Iamia sp. SCSIO 61187: one gene and its partner. The protein of the gene in region 1 binds, or shares a complex with, the protein of each later gene. Links are inferred from orthologs where the notes say so. Each region holds a gene or a part of one and is shown on either strand. Other genes may lie near its edges.

What was found.
Region 2: HC251_RS07730 (region 1) and HC251_RS09275 share a complex: the UniProt entries of both Escherichia coli proteins name them as parts of the 2-oxoglutarate dehydrogenase (OGDH) complex. The link is inferred for Iamia sp. SCSIO 61187 from one-to-one orthologs.

What each region holds. Positions count from the first base shown.
Region 1 is NZ_CP050948.1:1,585,504-1,588,752, forward strand. Bases 95-3,040 are described here. They hold HC251_RS07730 (dihydrolipoamide acetyltransferase family protein), read left to right. Parts: upstream 95-784; coding sequence 785-2,296; downstream 2,297-3,040. Other genes in these bases: lpdA (dihydrolipoyl dehydrogenase), read left to right, coding at 95-706. Outside these bases: more of lpdA, read left to right, coding at 1-94; lipA (lipoyl synthase), read left to right, coding at 3,073-3,249. UniProt on the Escherichia coli protein: E2 component of the 2-oxoglutarate dehydrogenase (OGDH) complex which catalyzes the second step in the conversion of 2-oxoglutarate to succinyl-CoA and CO(2).
Region 2 is NZ_CP050948.1:1,921,622-1,926,330, reverse strand. Bases 13-4,418 are described here. They hold HC251_RS09275 (multifunctional oxoglutarate decarboxylase/oxoglutarate dehydrogenase thiamine pyrophosphate-binding subunit/dihydrolipoyllysine-residue succinyltransferase subunit), read right to left. Parts: upstream 4,038-4,418; coding sequence 213-4,037; downstream 13-212. Other genes in these bases: HC251_RS09270 (carbonic anhydrase), read left to right, coding at 4,110-4,418; HC251_RS09280 (hypothetical protein), read right to left, coding at 13-208. Outside these bases: more of HC251_RS09280, read right to left, coding at 1-12; more of HC251_RS09270, read left to right, coding at 4,419-4,640; HC251_RS09265 (hypothetical protein), read right to left, coding at 4,650-4,709. UniProt on the Escherichia coli protein: E1 component of the 2-oxoglutarate dehydrogenase (OGDH) complex which catalyzes the decarboxylation of 2-oxoglutarate, the first step in the conversion of 2-oxoglutarate to succinyl-CoA and CO(2).

The DNA of each region.
Region 1 (3,249 bases):
GACCGGGGTCAAGGTCACCGGCCAGACCGAGGTCGACGGCGGCGTCCGGGTCGAGCTCGAGGGCGGCGACAGCGTCGAGGCCGACACCGTCGTCGTGTCCGTCGGCCGGCGCCCACTATCGGACTCGCTGGGCCTCGACGGCACCGGCGTGGAGGTCGACGAGCGGGGCTTCGTCAAGGTCGACGAGTACTGCCGCACCGGCGTCGACGGCGTGTTCGCCGTGGGCGACCTGATCGCCACCCCCGGCCTGGCCCACGTGGCCTACGCCGAGTCGATCCTCGTCATCAAGCAGATCATGGGCGAGCCCTGCGTGCCGGTGGACTACGGCCGGGTGCCGTGGTGCATCTACAGCCACCCCGAGGTCGCCTTCGTGGGCCTCACCGAGGAGGCGGCCAAGGCCGCCGGCCACGACGTGGTCGTCTCCAAGCACCGGTGGGCCGGCAACGGCCGGGCCATGATCCTGGGCGAGACCGAGGGCCTGGTGAAGATCATCGCGGCCAAGAACGACGACGGCACCGGCGGCCAGGTCCTCGGTGTCCACATGGCCGGGCCGTGGGTCACCGAGCAGCTCGGCATGGGCTACCTCTCGGTCAACTGGGAGGCCACGATCGACGAGATCGCCCAGTTCATCCAGCCCCACCCGAGCCTGTCGGAGAACTTCGGCGAGACCGTGCTCACCCTCACCGGGCGCGGCCTGCACGGGTAGAGGTTCCCCGGCCACGACCGGCCTGCGGAGCCGATACGGTCGAGCGAGGAACCGACCCGCACGAGGAGCCCCCCGCCCATGGCCGAGATCCAGATGCCCCAGCTCGGGGAGACCGTCACCGAGGGCACCATCACGAAGTGGCTGAAGTCCGTCGGCGACGAGATCACCGAGGACGAGGCCATCGTCGAGGTCTCCACCGACAAGGTCGACTCCGAGATCCCCTCGCCGGTCAGCGGCACCATCACCGAGATCAAGGTCGAGGAGGGCGACACCGTCGACGTGGGCACCGTCCTCGCCGTCGTCGGTGACGGCGCCGCCCCCTCCGGCGGCGACGGTGGCGGGGCCGAGGCCCCCGCCGACCAGGCCGAGGCCGACGAGCCCGAGGCGGCCGAGGCCCAGGAGGCCCAGGCCGAGGAGGAGGCCGGCGACCCGACCGAGCCCGAGGCCCCCGCCCCGGCCGCCGAGGCCGGCGGCGACGCCGACGGGTCCGCCGCCACCGGTGCGTCCGGTGACGAGCAGCCCGCCGAGCCCGAGCCGGCCCCCGAGCCCGCCCCCGAGCCGGAGAAGGCCGCCGAGAGCGCACCGAGCAGCACCGAGGGCATGGTGCTGTCGCCCGTCGTCCGCCGCCTGATCGCCGAGCACGACCTCGACCCGAGCTCGATCACCGGCACCGGCGCCGGTGGGCGCATCACCCGCAACGACGTCCTCGCCGCCGTCGAGGGCCCCGACGGTGGTGCCGCCCAGGCCCCCGCCGCCCCGGCCGCCAAGGAGGCGCCCGCCCCCGCCGCCAAGGCCGCGCCGGCCGCCGTCCAGCCCGCCGCCCCGGCGGCCAAGGCGGCCCCGGCCCCGCAGCGGGTCACGCCGTCGACCCCGGGCGAGACCGACTCGTCGGTCCCGTTCAACAACATCCGCCGCCGCACCGGCGAGCACATGGTCCGGTCCAAGGCGACCTCGCCCCACGTGCTGACCGTGATGGAGGTCGACCTCGAGGGGGTCGAGAAGGTCCGCCGGGCCCACAAGGAGCGGTTCAAGGCCGAGGCCGGCATCAGCCTCACCTACCTGCCGTTCATCGCCCGGGCGCTCGTCGACGCCATCGACGAGTTTCCCCACATGAACGCCAGCGTGGGCGAGGGCGAGCTGGTGGTGCACCACCAGGTGAACCTGGGCATCGCCGTCGACCTCGACTACGAGGGCCTGATCGTGCCGGTCATCCACGGTTCCCAGGACCTGCGCCTGCCGGCCATCGCCCGCTCGATCGCCGACCTGGCGGGCAAGGCCCGCACCCGGAAGCTCTCCGCCGACGACATCAGCGGGGGCACCTTCACCATCACCAACGCCGGGGCGTCGGGCACGTTCGTGCAGATGCCGGTCATCAACCAGCCCCAGGTCGCCATCCTCTCCACCGAGGGTGTGACCCGCCGGCCGGTGGTGGTCACCGACAGCGCCGGCAACGAGGCCATCGCCATCCGCTCGATCGCCAACCTGTCGCTGACCTGGGACCACCGGGCCTTCGACGGCGCCTACGCCGCCGCCTTCCTCCGCAAGGTCGTCGACATCCTCGAGCAGCGCGACTGGGAAGCAGAGCTGTAGTGGAGCGACCGCCTCTCCACATCAGGTGGCTGGGGCGGGTCCGCTACCGCGACGCGCTCGCCCTCCAGGACGGGCTCCACGCGACCCCGGGTCACGACCACCTGCTCCTCGTCGAGCACCCCAAGGTGTTCACCCTCGGCGTGCGGGCCGACATGGCCCACGTGCTCGTCCCCCCGGCCGAGGTGGGGGCCGAGCTGGAGCGGGCCGACCGGGGGGGCGACGTCACCTACCACGGGCCCGGGCAGCTGGTCGGCTACCCGATCCTCACCGTGCCCGGCGCCCGGGGCGGCTCGAAGCCCGACACCGTCGCCTTCGTGCGCTCGGTCGAGCAGCTGGTGATCGACACCCTGGCCGAGCTGGGCCTGCCCGCCGGCCGCCTGCCCGAGTACCCGGGGGTGTGGGTGGGGCTCGACACCCTGGAGCCCCGCAAGATCGCCGCCATCGGCGTCCGCCTCACCCGGGGCCGCTCGAAGCACGGCTTCGCCCTCAACGTCGATCCCGACATGGAGATGTTCCGGGGCATCGTGCCGTGCGGCATCGCCGATCGGCCCGTGACCTCGCTGCGGGCCGAGGGCGTCGACGCCACCATGCACGAGGTGGCCGACGTGGTGGCCCGCCTGGCCGCCGAGCGGTGGGGGAGCGGCGGGGTCGACCGGGCCGACGTGGTCTGGCGGGAGCGGGCCGACGACCTCGCTCCGTTCTCCCGCGGCGAGGGCCCGGGCGAACGCGTGCCTGAGGGCCACGAAGTGGCGGCGGCCGAGGGCACCTCGGTGCGGCTGCTCGGGCGGCTCGCCGAGGCCGGTGTGGGCCAGGGCGTGGCCATCGCCGAGCGCAAGCCCGAGTGGATGAAGGCCCGGGTCAAGATCACCGACGACTACGTCCGGCTCAAGCGCACGCTCCGCGACCTCGACCTGGTCACGGTGTGCGAGGAGGCGGGCTGCCCCAACATCTTC
Region 2 (4,709 bases), 340 kb from region 1 along the record:
GCGAGACGTAGGTGAGCGAGGCCAGCCAGGCGACGCTCGCCAGGGCGACGACACCGAGCAGGACGGCCCCGGTGGCGATCCCGGCCACCGCCATCGCCGCGCTCCCGGCGGCGACGAACCCCATGACCTCGGCGGGCCCGCGCGGCGGCCGCACCTCGACCGGTCCGGTGCGCTCGCGGCGCGCGCCCTCGCCGCCGGGGACGGGCACGTCGCTACAGGCCGTCGAAGGCCCGGGTCAGGATCTCGTCCTGCTCCTGGACGTGGATGGCGTGGCTGCCGCCGGCCGGGGAACCCGACCCCACCCGGGAGACCTCGCGGTACTTGATGCCCTCGGGCACGAGGGGCCACAGCCGCTCGCCCACGAAGGAGCGGGGCCCCATGTTGTCGGGCTCCTCCTGCAGCCACACGACCTCGTCGATCGAGCCGTACCGCTGGAGCAGGTCCCGGATGCGGGCCCGCGGGAACGGGTACAGCTGCTCGACCCGGATCACCGCCGCCGGGGCACCCAGCTCGTCCCGCCGGGCGATGGCGTCGTGGCTGACCTTCCCCGAGCAGAACACCAGCCGCTTGACGGCGTCCGGCTCGGTGACCGAGGTGTCGTCGAGGACCTCCTCGAACGAGCCGTTGAACAGCTCGCCCACCGACGAGCGGGCCGACTTGGCCCGCAGCAGCGACTTCGGGGTGAAGATCACCAGCGGCTTGAGGATGTCGTGGTGCATCTGCCGCCGCAGCAGGTGGAAGTACTGCGCCGACGTGGAGGCGTTGCAGACCTGCATGTTGTCCTCGGCGCAGAGCGTCAGGAACCGCTCGATGCGGGCCGAGCTGTGCTCGGGGCCCTGGCCCTCGTAGCCGTGGGGCAGCAGGAGGGTCAGACCCGAGCGCTGCCCCCACTTGTCCTCGGCGGCGGAGAAGTACTGGTCGATGACGATCTGGGCGCCGTTGATGAAGTCCCCGAACTGGGCCTCCCACAGCACGAGCGTCTTCTCGGCCGAGATGACCGAGTAGCCGTACTCGAAGCCCAGGGCGGCGTACTCCGACAGCAGCGAGTCGTAGATCCAGATCTTCGCCTGGTCGGGGTCGAGGTAGGCGAGCGGGGCGTGCTCGGCGCCGGTCTCGTAGTCGACGAGGACGCTGTGGCGCTGGGAGAAGGTGCCGCGCCGGGAGTCCTGGCCGGCGAGGCGGATGTTGGTGCCCTCGAGCAGCAGCGACCCGAAGGCCAGCGCCTCGGCCAGGGCCCAGTCGACCTCGCCGCCCTCGAACATCTTGTCGCGGGCCACGAACTGCTTGGCCAGCTTGGGGTGGACGGTGAAGCCCTCGGGCTGGGTCGACAGGCCCCGGTAGATCCGGTCGATCGTCTCGGAGGGCACACCGGTCTGGACGTGGGGCAGCACGCCCCGGGCGGGCGCCGGCGGCTTGGCCCGCACCTCGCCCTCGGGGGCGTGGGAGCGGGTCTCCTCGAGGGCGCCGGCGAGCTTCTTGGAGAAGTCGTCCAGGGCGGCCTCGGCCTCCTCGATCGAGATGTCGCCCCGGCGGACGAGGGCCTCGGTGTAGAGCTTGCGGACCGAGCGGCGGGCGTCGATCCGCTTGTACATCAGCGGCTGGGTGTAGCTGGGGTCATCGCCCTCGTTGTGGCCGTGCCGGCGGTAGCAGACCATGTCGATGACGACGTCCTTGCGGAACCGCTGGCGGTAGTCGAAGGCCAGCCGGGCCACCCGGACGCACGCCTCGGGGTCGTCGCCGTTCACGTGGAAGATCGGGGCCTGGACCATCTTGGCCACGTCGGTGCAGTACTCCGACGAGCGGGCCGAGTCCGGCGGGGTGGTGAAGCCCAGCTGGTTGTTGATGATCAGGTGGATGGTGCCTCCGACGCGGTAGCCCTTGATGCTCGACAGGTTGAGCGTCTCGGCCACCACGCCCTGGCCGGCGAAGGCGGCGTCGCCGTGCACGAGGACGGGCAGGACCGAGAACGCCCGCGGGTCGTTGATCTCGTCCTGGCGGGCCCGGGCCATGCCGACGACGACCGGGTCGACGGTCTCGAGGTGGCTGGGGTTGGCCGCCAGCTCGACGGTGATCTCGTGGCCGTGGCGCGACTTGAAGGTGCCCCGCTGGCCGAGGTGGTACTTCACGTCGCCCGACCCCTGGGTGGACTCGGGGTCGATGTAGCCCTCGAACTCGGTGAAGAGCTTGTCGAGGCTCTTGCCCACGATGTTGGTGAGCACGTTGAGCCGGCCCCGGTGCGCCATGCCGATGATGGCGCCGTGGAGGGCCCACTGGGCCGCCTGCTCGAGGATGGCGTCCAGGATCGGGATGGCCGACTCGGCACCCTCGATGCCGAAGCGCTTCTGGCCCAGGTACTTGGTGCCGAGGAACTTCTCGAACGCCTCGGCCGCGTTGACCCGGCCCAGGATGTGGCGCTGGTCCTCGGGCGGAAGGAACGTCGAGGCCCCCTCGACCTGCTCCTGGATCCAGGCCTTCTCCTCGGGCTCCTGGATGTGCATGTACTCGATGCCGATGCGACGGCAGTACGCGTTGCGCAGCACGCCGAGGATGTCGCCCAGGGTCATCTTGGGCTTGCCGGCGAGGCCGTCGGTGAGGAACTCGCGGTCGAGGTCCCAGATCGTCAGCCCGTAGGTCGCCGGGTCGAGCTCGCTGTGCATCTGCGGCTCCTTGGCCGCCAGCGGGTCGAGGTCGGCGATGAGGTGGCCGCGCACCCGGTACATGTTGATCAGGGTCTGGACGTGGATCTGCTTCTGGAGGGTCGACTCCTCCTTGTCCACCGGGTTGGTGTCCTGGAGCCACTTGACGGCCTCGTACGGCACCCCGATCGAGCGGAAGACGCCGTCGTAGAAGTCCCCGTCGCCCATCAGCAGCTCGTGGATGCGCTTGAGGAACAGCCCCGACTCGGCGCCCTGGATGATGCGGTGGTCGTAGGTCGACGTCACCGTCATCACCTTCGACACGCCCAGGTCGGCCAGGGCCTCGGGGTCGGCGCCCTGGAAGGCGGTCGGGAAGTCCAGGCGGCCCACGCCGACGATGACGCCCTGGCCCGGCATGAGGCGGGGCACGGACTGGACCGTGCCGATCGTGCCCGGGTTGGTCAAGGTGACGGTGGCGCCGGCGAAGTCGTCGGGGGTCAGCTTGTTCGTGCGGACCTTGCGGATCAGCTCCTCGTAGGCCGCCCAGAAGCCGGCGAAGTCGAGCCCGGCGGCGTCGCGGATGACCGGCACCATGAGGGTGCGGGAGCCGTCCTTCTTCTCGATGTCGACCGCGAGCCCGAGGTTCACCTCGTCGTTGGTGACCTTGCGGGGCTTGCCGTCGGGGCCCTCGACGTAGGTGTTGTTCATGGCCGGGACCGAGTCGGCGATGGCGCGGACGACGGCGTAGCCGATGATGTGGGTGAAGCTGACCTTCCCGCCCCGGGTGCGCGACAGGTAGCCGTTGATGACCTTGCGGTTGACCTCGAGGAGCTTGGCCGGCACCTCGCGGAAGCTGGTGGCGGTGGGGACCTCGAGGCTGGCCTCCATGTTGGCGACGATGCGCGCCGCCGCGCCGCGGAGGGGCTCGCCGGGCGGCTCCTCGTCGGACCCGGTGGCGTCCTTGCCCTTGGGCGCCTCCTTCGTCGCCTTGGGCGCCTCCTCGGCCTTGCCCCCCTCGGTCGGCGCCGTCGGGGCGCCCGAGGGAGCGCTGGCCTTCGCCGTGGCGCCGCCGTCGCCCGAGGTCGGGCCCGTGGCCTCGGCCTTGGCCTTCGACTCGCGGGTCCGGGCCGTGCCCGCCGCCGGGGCCGCGACCGGGTCGGCCTGCTCGCTGGTCTGGCCGGCACCGGCGGAGGCGGCCGCCGGCGACGAGCCGGCGTCGCCGTTGGTGGCGGGGCGCGACGCGGTGGCGCCGCCCGGTCCGGTGGGGGTGTAGCCGGAGAAGAACTCCTGCCAGCTCTCGCTCACCGAGGACGGGTCCTCGGTGTAGCTCTCGTACATCTCATCGACCAGCCAGGCGTTGGGGCCCAGGGTGTCGGACGGCGGCGCTGGTTCCTCAGACATCGCCTGCAACCCTACCGAGCGCCCCCCGTTCTCGGTTTCGCCCCTGACCACGGGTCGGGCCATCCTCTTGCCATGGCCGACGCAACCCCCGACGCCGATCCCTTCGCCGACGTCTGGGCGGGCAACACCGCCTACGCCGAGCGCTTCGCCCTGGAGGGCCTGGAGGGCTACGCCGCCCGGGGCCTCACCGTCGTCACCTGCATGGACACCCGGATCGATCCGCTCGCGGTCCTCGGGCTGGCCCCGGGCGACGCCAAGATCATCCGCAGCGCCGGCGCCCGCATCACCGACAACGCCCTGCGGTCGCTGGTGCTCGCCGTCCACCTCCTCGGCGGCAGCCGGGTGCTCCTGATGCCGCACACCGACTGCGGCCTGGTGGGCACCGACGACGAGGTCCGGGCCAAGGTGGCCGCCGCGACCGGGCGGGCGGTCGACGACCCGACGATCGTCGCCTACGAGCCCTGCGCCATCGCCAGCCCGAGCGCCGGCCTGGCCGAGGACGTGGCCCGGATCCGGGCCGAGCCCCTCCTCGGCCCCGACCTGGTGGTGGGGGCGGCCGTCTACGACGTGCACACCGGGACGCTGGAGCAGGTCCCGGTCTGAGCCCCGGCGCTAGCGCCGGTCCCGCGACCCGTCGGCCGCTCGGCGGGCCCGGTCCGCCTCGTAGGCGGC